3 regions of the Marinobacter sp. KMM 10035 genome follow, and region 3 is predicted to be linked to each of the others. Evidence: predicted binding sites of a transcription regulator. Region 3 holds the regulator's gene; each other region holds the start of a gene.
What was found. The regulator LexA, encoded in region 3, represses DNA repair genes until DNA is damaged. The targets are predictions, from matches to a motif close to CTGTNTNNNNANACAG.
Positions count from the first base shown of each region.

Region 1: the regulator LexA is predicted to act here: its motif matches at 1,471-1,486, upstream of imuA (translesion DNA synthesis-associated protein ImuA).
Region 2: the regulator LexA is predicted to act here: its motif matches at 1,580-1,595, upstream of recN (DNA repair protein RecN).

Region 1 is NZ_JBBVMG010000002.1:189,835-193,110, forward strand. It holds gene yghU (glutathione-dependent disulfide-bond oxidoreductase) at 1-356, opposite strand, end outside; gene AADB16_RS12845 (monooxygenase) at 415-717, opposite strand; gene AADB16_RS12850 (DUF2897 family protein) at 857-1,030, shown strand; gene AADB16_RS12855 (4a-hydroxytetrahydrobiopterin dehydratase) at 1,021-1,359, opposite strand; gene imuA (translesion DNA synthesis-associated protein ImuA) at 1,504-2,193, shown strand; gene AADB16_RS12865 (Y-family DNA polymerase) at 2,199-3,276, shown strand, end outside.
Region 2 is NZ_JBBVMG010000001.1:1,137,217-1,140,492, forward strand. It holds gene recN (DNA repair protein RecN) at 1-1,551, opposite strand, end outside; gene grpE (nucleotide exchange factor GrpE) at 1,798-2,400, shown strand; gene dnaK (molecular chaperone DnaK) at 2,504-3,276, shown strand, end outside.
Region 3 is NZ_JBBVMG010000001.1:1,896,778-1,900,053, forward strand. It holds gene AADB16_RS08505 (gamma-glutamyl-gamma-aminobutyrate hydrolase family protein) at 1-12, opposite strand, end outside; gene AADB16_RS08510 (amidoligase family protein) at 5-1,006, opposite strand; gene lexA (transcriptional repressor LexA) at 1,236-1,844, shown strand; gene AADB16_RS08520 (cell division inhibitor SulA) at 1,888-2,379, shown strand; gene AADB16_RS08525 (hypothetical protein) at 2,388-2,648, opposite strand; gene AADB16_RS08530 (DUF6586 family protein) at 2,699-3,199, opposite strand.

The DNA.
Region 1 (3,276 bases), on a different contig from region 3:
CCAGACTCAAACACACGAACAGCAGGGTCCTGCGAGTGATCCATCAACGCGGGAATCTTGGAGTTGGGATTCACATCCACAAACCCGCTACCGAACTGCTCACCTTCATTAATGCGAACCAACCAGGCATCGTATTCCGCCTCGCTGATGCCCAGCTCCAGCAGCTCTTCCAGCATTATTGTGACTTTTACACCGTTTGGTGTCGCCAGTGAATAGAGCTGAAAAGGATGCTTGCCAATCGGCAGATCCTTCTCGTGAGTAGGGCCTGCAATAGGGCGGTTAATATTTGCAAATGCACCACCGCTGGCAGATTCCCACTTCCAGACTTTAGGGGGAACATAACTGGGATCGCTCATTATATCGGACTCCTTAAATGCTGTTTGTTTACTACGGATCTATGGGGATACCAGAGTTTCAAATCGGCCCTGCTGTAATCTTGGATAATGCCTCGTTTACATCAAAGATCTTGGCGTAAACCTTTTCAACACCCAGCTCCTTAAGCCTTGCTGTGTGTTTCTCAAGATAGGCTTGCGCAGTCTCTTCCGTTTTAAAAAGATAAATACCGCCCGCATCTTTTTCAGACTCATTTTCCGTCCAGATTTTCCAGATAAAACCGGGCTCTTCCGTGATGGAAACGGCGAGATCTCTTAGCGCCTCAGCCATTTCTGAACCAAACGGACCCGTGAAAGGAAAATCGATCTGTAATAGTTTTGCCACCTGGTAGCACTCCTGTTTTCGGCAGACACTGCCATAATGCTTTATAAGGGGTGGAATGTGCCGCCAACCCGGCCGGGACATGCCACTATAGAGAAAGCCATTTCAACAATACTACTCCAACTAAAAAGGAGCCTGACGTATGCCAATGATAGGCTGGATTTTTATACTCGCCGCCTTGGGTCTGATTCTGGGCAGTTTATTCATGCTTCGGGACTCAGCCAGAAAAATGAGCATTCCCAAAGACAAGCTGGAAAAAGTCCGCAAGCGCAAGGCGGAACTTGAAGCCGAGGAAAAAAAAGACGATCAGTGGTAAGCCGAGTCTGTTCTCGCTGCCATGATAAAATCATTCTTGTGCAACCCACCGATTGAGTGGGTCCACCAGCTTATGGTCGCCTTCCCATATTCCAGCAAAATGGCCGGATGATGATTTTCTTCCTCAGCCAGCTCCCCTACCGTGTTGGTAAACGCCAGGGCCTGAGCAAAATTCCTGAATTTAAATACCCGGCGTAATTGTTCTTCGCCATCAACACTGAGAATGTCCCACTCCTGAACGTCTTTATGCAGTGACCGTTTCTCTTCATCAGTTACCTTGGGGGCGTTCGCACTACACGCCTCACAACGCAGTTCAGCCAGTCCACTCATGCAAAACCTCCGAGCCGATATCCGAATTCTCTACCGCTACACATAATACAAGATGGGCCCGGTCATACATTTTATCAACCGGCGTCTTGAAATCGGCCCCTCTTCGGAATACTGTATATTTAAACAGTATTCCGAGATTACACCATGAGCGAGCTTCTTAACACGCTAATGCAGGATGCCCGTGTTTGGCAGGGACACAAACACAACAAAACCACTCAACCGGCAGAACCGACCGGTTATCAGGCCTTGGACAATCAACTTGGTGGACTTGGTTGGCCCCGAGGCGCCTTGAGCGAGTGCCTTATGGATGCGCCTGGTATCGGTGAGCTGACCCTGTTAGTGCCACTAATGCAGAGACTCTCGCAAGATGGCAAAACGGTGTTCTGGCTGAATCCGCCATACACACCCTATGCTCCGGCACTGGCGCGAGAATGCATCAACCTGGATCAGGTCATCATGATTCACACCGATGATAAAGACGATTTTCTCTGGACTCTGGAAAACTGTCTACGTTCCCCGGTTACCGGCCTGGTTATCGCTTGGCCCGGCAAACTGGCTGCTCGGGAAGTCCGGCGTTTGCAGTTGGCGGCTGAAGCTGGAAGCAATGTTTGCGTGCTTTTTCGTGAGCGCCACTACGTGGAACAAAACTCCCCCGCTGCATTGCGCCTTGAGCTGGAGCCTGACCATCAGCAGGGCCTGAAAGTGAATGTGGTCAAACGCCGCGGCAGCTGGCCGGGCCAACGCTGCTCGCTTGCCATAGCTCATCGGGCAAGCCTGTCTCACCATGAAGCGCCCCGCGTGGTTCAAGGCCCATGGCCTGAGGCAGCACGGTAACTTCTATGCTTTGGCTGCATTTGCACTTCCCTCACCTGCTGCTGGATCACATTCGCCGCTCCGGTGAAAACGTCGCGGCGCTGGTGATTGTGCAAGGTTCCGGACAGAAGGTAATACAGGCCTGCCCTGCCGCCCGGGATCTGGGCGTGAAAGCTGGCATGCGGCTAAAAACGGCCGTCAGCCTTGTGCCGGATCTGGGAATAGTAAGAGCAGACCAACCACAAGAAGCCCGCATTCTGGAAGACCAGGCTCTCTGGATGTATCGCTATGCAGCTCATATTGTGCTGGTTCCGCCTAACGGTTTGTTGGCTGAAATCGGCAGTCTGCAGCGATTGTACGGTGGCCTTCCGGCAGCTTGGAGAACAATAGAAGAAGTACTGCACGAACGTCAGCTTACAGCCTGGATGGGCATAGGCCACACACCCTTGGCAGCAGGGCTTATTGCACGCAATAGCATGGGTGAATGCACATCTGACACAGCCCAGATACTCCAGACTCTAGGCAGACTGCCACTGCAAGCTGCGGAGTTTGATGCGCGCACCAGCACACGCTTAAAACGGCTCGGCTTGAGCACTCTTGGTGAAGTCTTCGGTTTACCCCCGGCAGAAATGGCACGGCGACTATCCCCGGAAACTTTGGCGACTATCCAGAAAATCCAGGGCTCCAGAGCGGATCCTCAGGCCCCTTGGCAACCGCCACATCATTTCCGGCAACAAGCAGACTTTGTACAGGATATAGAGCACTCACAAGGGCTGCTTTTTCCATTGCACCGCATGCTCTCTGAACTGGAAAAAGATCTGTGTTGGCGCCAGCAGGATACTGATTGTTTATTGTTAGTGCTCCAGCATCGGCACGGGGAACCCACGTGCCTTCGCATTCGCACTTCCGGCCCAGAACACCGCGCGGAGGCATTTTTGAGCCTAATTAACCTGCGATTTGAACAGCAGCCACTTAAAGCTCCGGTCGCATCGTTGCGCCTGACCGTTAAACGGTTTCTTGGGCGGGAGGCACCCGGCGGGCAGGATCTGCTAGGCGAGAGCCAGAATCTGAACGAAGCCTGGCACACCCTGATCAGCCGACTGC
Region 2 (3,276 bases), 760 kb from region 3:
TTTTGAGAAAGTCGCGTCTTGCTGGGTAAATTTGCTTACAAACAAGTGTTGATGACACTGCGCTGCAACCTGCGGCAAGTGCGTGACGCAGATAACCTGTCCATTAGCACCCAACGAACGTAGCAGTTTGCCGACCACCTCTGCGGTACCGCCGCCAATGCCCACGTCAACTTCGTCAAAGATCAGGGTTGGTGTGGTGGATGTTTGCGCAACCACCACTTGAATTGCCAAGCTGATTCGTGAAAGTTCGCCGCCGGAAGCAACTTTTGCCAAAGGCCTTGCCGGTTGCCCTGGGTTGGCGCTTACCAAAAATTCTACTTCTTCCAGCCCGTGAGGTGCTGGCTCGTTCTGATTGTTATTGCTCAGGTGAGTAACAAACTGAACCGACGGCATGCTTAGCTGGGCAAGCTCACTTGCGATGCGTTGATCCAGCTCCCCTGCTGCTTTGGAACGAATGCCAGAAAGCTTGCCGGCCAGTTCATTGAACGCCGTGCGGTGGCTTTCAAGATCCATTCCCAGTTGTTCCAGACTGCCTTCGCCGCCGTCCAGTTCCGCCAGTTCTGCACTTTGCCGCAAGTGAAATTCCGGGAGTTCCTCGGGGTTGATGCGGTGTTTGCGGGCCATCTGGTAGATCGCGCTCAGCCTGTCCTCTACTTCGGTCAGTCGGGCTGGGTCTGCTTCATAGTCATCCACAAAGTGGCGGAGGTTGTCGCCGGCTTCGCTGATCTGAATTTGTGCTTCGTTGAGCATTTGAATTGTGTCGGCCAGCGCAGGTATTTCGACCGGCAACTGTTCTAGTTGCTGCAGCGCTTGGCGCAATAAACCTGCGGCGCTGGTTTCATCTTCTGTGCACAGCAAAGCTGCCTGGTGGCTATTATGAAGAATGGCATCGGCCTGGCTCAGTTGTGCCTGCTCTTGCTCAAGTTCCTCCTGCTCTCCTTCATTCAGTGCAAGGCGATCGAGCTCCTCCACTTGGTAGCGCAGCAGTTGTAGTCGGGCTTCCGACTCCTCCGCATTTTGCTGGCGTTCGATCAGTTTTGTGCGAATCTGGTTCCAGCTTTTCCATGCTTCACGGGTCTGATTGGCAAGATCTTCAGCGCCTGCGTATTCATCGATCAGCTTGCGGTGGGTTTCTTTTCGTAGGAGTGATTGGTGCTGATGCTGGCTATGGATATCCATCAGCAGTCCGCCCAGGTCTTTCAGGTGCGCCAAAGGGCAAGGTTGGCCGTTAATATACGCGCGTGACCGTCCGTCCTTGCTGATGACCCGGCGCAGAATGCAATCGCTGTCGTCATCCAGTTCATGGCTTTCCAGCCACCGCAGAGCGTCCGGGATGCTCGAAACATCGAAGGTGGCCGTAATGTCTGCACGCTTGGCGCCATGGCGCACAGCGCCGGCATCGGCGCGCCCACCCATGGCTAACCCCAGTGCATCCAGCACAATGGATTTGCCCGCTCCTGTTTCACCAGTGAGGGCCGTCATGCCCTTGCTGATTTGCAGTTCTACTCTTTCGGCGATCGCGTAGTTGGAAACAGTGAGCTGTGTGAGCATGCAGAAAACCTCCGCTCTTGAAAATGTACTGTTCGTTCATACAGTGACTGTGAATATATACAGGGGTTTTCGGGTTTGCAATCATTTGGCTGATTTTTTCTTCAGGAATGGGGGATTTAATGGTTGAAACCTGAGCGGTGAGCCCCATATCGGTTCGCAATAGCATTCTTCTGGCTCCGTCGAGTCAGAGCCTATGTTCAATTGGCCGCGTTTAGGCCGGCCGCCGAAGATCTGGCAGGAGTATCCATGAGCACCGAAGAAAACCGCAACGAACAGTTGGATGAGTTGAATGAAGCCGCCAATGCCGCTGCTGAAGATGCGCAGTCTGGCGAGCAGGGAGTGGAGCAGGAAGAGGTTTCCGAGCTGGATTCCCTGAAAGAGCAGCTGCAGGATTCACAAGAGCAAATGCTGCGCTTGCATGCGGAAATGCAGAACGTGCGTCGCCGTGCGGAGATGGATGTTGAGAAGGCGCACAAGTTTGCGTTGGAGAAGTTCGTTAAAGAGCTGCTACCTGTAGCAGACAGTCTTGAGAAGGCGGTTGAGAGCACGGAAGGCCAGGAAGGTGCTGGTGAGTTGGTGGCTTCTATCCGTCAGGGCGTTGAAATGACGCTCAATCTGTTTGTTTCGAGCTTGAAGAAGTTCAATGTTGAGCCCCTGAACCCGGTGGGTGAGCCATTTGATCCCCAGCAGCACGAAGCCATGTCGATGGTGCCTGCACCAAATGCTGAGCCAAACAGCGTGGTAGCGGTAATCCAGAAAGGCTATCTGCTGAACGGGCGCGTAGTGCGTCCTGCAATGGTGATGGTGGCCAAGGCTCAGGATGCACCAAAAATTGACGAGCAGGCTTGAAAAGCTACCCAAAGCGCCAATATAGCCATTAAGCAAAACTAACCGGATTCATGTTTTCCGGGCAACCATTAAGTACCGCATTCAGAAGAACTGGAGTGATTAAATGAGCAGGATTATCGGAATTGACCTTGGAACCACCAACTCGTGTGTTGCCATCATGGATGGCGACAAGGTCCGGGTTATCGAAAACGCCGAGGGTGATCGCACTACCCCGTCAATCATTGCCTACACCGATGACAATGAAATTCTGGTGGGTCAGTCAGCCAAGCGCCAAGCGGTCACTAACCCACAGAACACCATTTATGCCATCAAGCGACTGATTGGTCGTCGATTCAAAGATGACGTTGTTCAGAAAGACATCAAGATGGTGCCCTACAAAGTTGCCGAAGCAGATAACGGCGATGCGTGGGTAGAAGTTAAAGGTCAGAAAATGGCGCCTCCCCAGGTGTCTGCAGAAATTCTGAAGAAGATGAAGAAGACTGCAGAAGACTATCTGGGCGAGAAGGTAACGGAAGCGGTAATCACCGTTCCGGCTTACTTTAATGACAGTCAGCGTCAGGCCACTAAAGATGCTGGCCGAATTGCAGGTCTGGAAGTAAAGCGCATCATCAACGAGCCGACCGCTGCTGCCCTGGCTTATGGTCTGGACAAGAAGACCGGCGACCGCACGGTTGCAGTTTATGACTTGGGTGGTGGTACCTTCGACCTCTCCATTATCGAAATTGCTGATGTTGATGGCGAGCACCAGTTTGAAGTTCTGGCTACCAACGGTGACACCTTCCTGGGTGGTGAAGATTTCGATATGAAAATCATCGAATTCCTGGCTGACCAGTTCAAGAAAGACAGTGGTATTGATCTGCGCGGCGACTCGTTGGC
Region 3 (3,276 bases):
GTGTTTAGACATAGCCCTTGCTTTCGAGCCAGTTTGCAGAAGTTTCCTGCCAGCTTGTAGTCAGATTGCGTAAGCTGATTTTACGGCTGTCCCTGAACAGGGTGCGCAGTTCTTTCAAATCCTCAGCATGATTCGCCAGTTGTTCGACTACGACCCAATCATTCCAGACAGTAGAAAAATGCCATTCAGGATTGTCGATGTCACAGTCCGGAAGTCTGTAGTGCAGGGTGGGCCTGCTTTTAATACGGGGGTCTTCGACGTATTCGTCGAGCAGCGATTTGTCGAGATGCGCGAACAGGGGCAACAGATCCAGCGCCCGGTTTCGTGTGGGGTTGGATTCGAGATAATCCACCATCATCTGCCGCTGATCTGGCACATAGTCGTCCTCAATCAACAGGTCAGTGTACTTGCTGCTCCATGGCTCAATATATGGCGTAAATTTTCTGCTGATGTCCAGCTGATGGCGCGCCTTTAGCCATTCATATAACACTGCAAACGCCTGATAGTAGCGCACGAGTGTTGTCGGCTTGAGATCCGGCAATTCAGGGTTGAGCTGTAAGCCGAATGCAAAATAGATCGCGTTTCTGCTACCCAGTGCACCCGCCTCCCTGAGCTCGTCGACCAGAGTCTCAATCTGGCACAAGTCTGAAAACTCCATGGGCGGGCTGACAATCTCCAGCGGCACAATCAGTTCAGCCGCTGCGTCTATAACCTCCATTGCTTGCCCGCCAAGTTCCCGAATGGGTTGGGGTAAGCGGTCGTCTGCGAGGTCCAGATCCTTGATTGGGTCTGAGTCCAACTCGATAATAAAATGACCAAAGGGTGTTTCAAGCGTGCTTACATAGCGGGACTCCGGTTTTGATTTACCGCCCAACAATTCGCCAGCCAGATCTACGAGCTCCTGATACCCCAAACCGGACAATTCAATCTCCACACCCACCCGGCGCTCTTTCCCGTCGGCTGTTTTGGCAATGTCTGGCATGTTTAACGTGATGATTCGATTCATGGTTCTCTCTAAAGGCGGAGTGTGAGGTTTTTAACTTTATCACACTACCAAAGCCTTACCAGTCAGGGGGCTTCAAGAAAATGAAGTGCTTGGCTTTACACTGGATAAAACACTGTATATAGTGATTTAACTGTATAAAAAAACAGGATGGTTGAATCACTGTATACGCCATCTCTTATAAGACCCGGCTTGTATAAGCCCTGCATGCAGCAAGCGGAGCAGCGAAACAATGAAGCTGACAGCAAGACAGACTCAGGTACTGGAAATTATTCGTCGATCTGTAGACGAAACCGGCTATCCACCTACACGTGCAGAAATTGCGACAGAGATGGGGTTCCGTTCGGCGAACGCTGCGGAAGAGCACTTGCGAGCACTGGCGCGTAAGGGTGCCATCGAAATGGTTCCAGGTGCCAGCAGGGGAATCCGCTTGCCTGAAGTTGCTGAAGATCCAGGCCTGCCGGTAATTGGCCAGGTAGCTGCGGGCAGTCCTATTCTGGCGCAGGAGCACGTTGAAGAGCATTGCACACTGAAGCCGGAATTCTTCTCGCCGTCCGCTGACTATCTGCTTCGAGTCAGAGGTATGAGCATGAAGGATATCGGGATTCTTGATGGTGACCTGCTTGCTGTACACAGTACTCAGGATGTTCATAACGGCCAGGTGGTCGTGGCCCGGGTGGGTGATGAAGTGACTGTGAAACGTTTTAAAAAAGAAGGTTCGAAAGTCTATCTGATCGCCGAAAACGAAGAGTTTTCGCCGATAGAAATCGACCTGAAAGAGCAGGAATTGTTTATTGAAGGGCTGGGTGTGGGTGTTATCCGGCGTTCCGATCTGCACTGATCGGGCGGGCATAACCACAGACGCATTGAAAGGCGGGTAATTTATGGAACAGTTAAGTTTTAATCAGAATATTGCGTGGCAGCAGAGCGTTATGCCAGGCCTGATATCGGAATACGCAGCCCCGAAACAGCGCACGGTTATTCGGGCTCGGCACAAGCCCGATGTGGAAAGCACCAAGCCGGCTGGCAATGTGACGGAAATCATTCTCCCGGAAGGGCAGGTAGAGAACTTCCAGTTGCTATTGCCAATGCTGACTCAGCTGAACCAGGAGAAACGCTGGCTGGCGTGGATAGACCCGCCCCAGGCGCTGGTGAGTAAGTGGCAGAAGATGCACGGCATTGTGACCGGTGAACTGCTGGTTCTACGCTCCACCGCTGAACACCCGGCTCGCCAACTTGCTGAAATAGCTCTCAGCGCGGGTACCTGCCACGCAGTAGTTATGTGGACAGGAAAGCTGGGTAAAACAGCGTTTGCCTCCTTGCAGGAAGCAGCTGCTAAAGGTAACAGCCACGGGGTTGTTCTCAGGCAGCGTTGAGCCTGGTCTTAATGAAGGGTGTATGCGGGCTGGGTGTCTGAAATGTCCAGCTCGTCATCCTCCCAGTCGATGTCGTGAGAGACAGTTCCGGCGGCTTCTATTCCAGCTGCAATCATGGCTTTGGCCACAGACATATCCCGATCTCCCATCATTTCACGGGCTTCATCTGAAAACGAAATTTTGACCAATGGCGCGTTGTCGTCATCGATGCGCCGCAGGGCGTAATCGCCGTTGTTCAGTTGTACAATTTCAAAAAACGATGGTGACATTTCAATAACCTTTTAATGTTGAGAACCTGAGGCTGTGTGCTCGGTAGGGGTTACCACTCGCCGTGCTGCGCTTCCAGATTGTCGGTAAACTGTTTCATGGCTTTCAGCGTTCTTCTGAGAGCTTGGGCTGAGCGGTCTGGCCCAAGCTCTGTTGAGACGGCAATAATGTTTTCTGAACTCACCGTCTTCCGTGTCGCGGGCGGGCTGTTCTGAGCAGTTTCGAGTTGCTCAATGTGGCTCCACCAGCTTCCGCTGTCCCGCTCGAGGGCGGTAAGCAACTCAATTTCTGAGGCCTCATCGCCAATAAGGCTGGCGAGTTCTGCGAGAGACAAGGGTCCGTTTGGGCGCTTCTGGTAAAACTTGGCAATCATTACCAGCAATAACCGCTTTGCCCTCAGTAGTAGCTCGATAGAGCCTTGTGTTGCTGCTTCCTGTTGCAATTTTTGCGGTGGCGCCGAACTTCCTGTAATCGCAGTTTGGGCCGCGACATCAAGTAACGTGCTGGCAAGAAACAATTTTTGTGAAACCAGCGAATACCATTGAGAAGCCATCGAGCGCTCACCTTAATTAATCAGCCATTCTACCATTTTGGTTTGCAGATTTCTTTATCCCCCTTCAGACTTGCGCC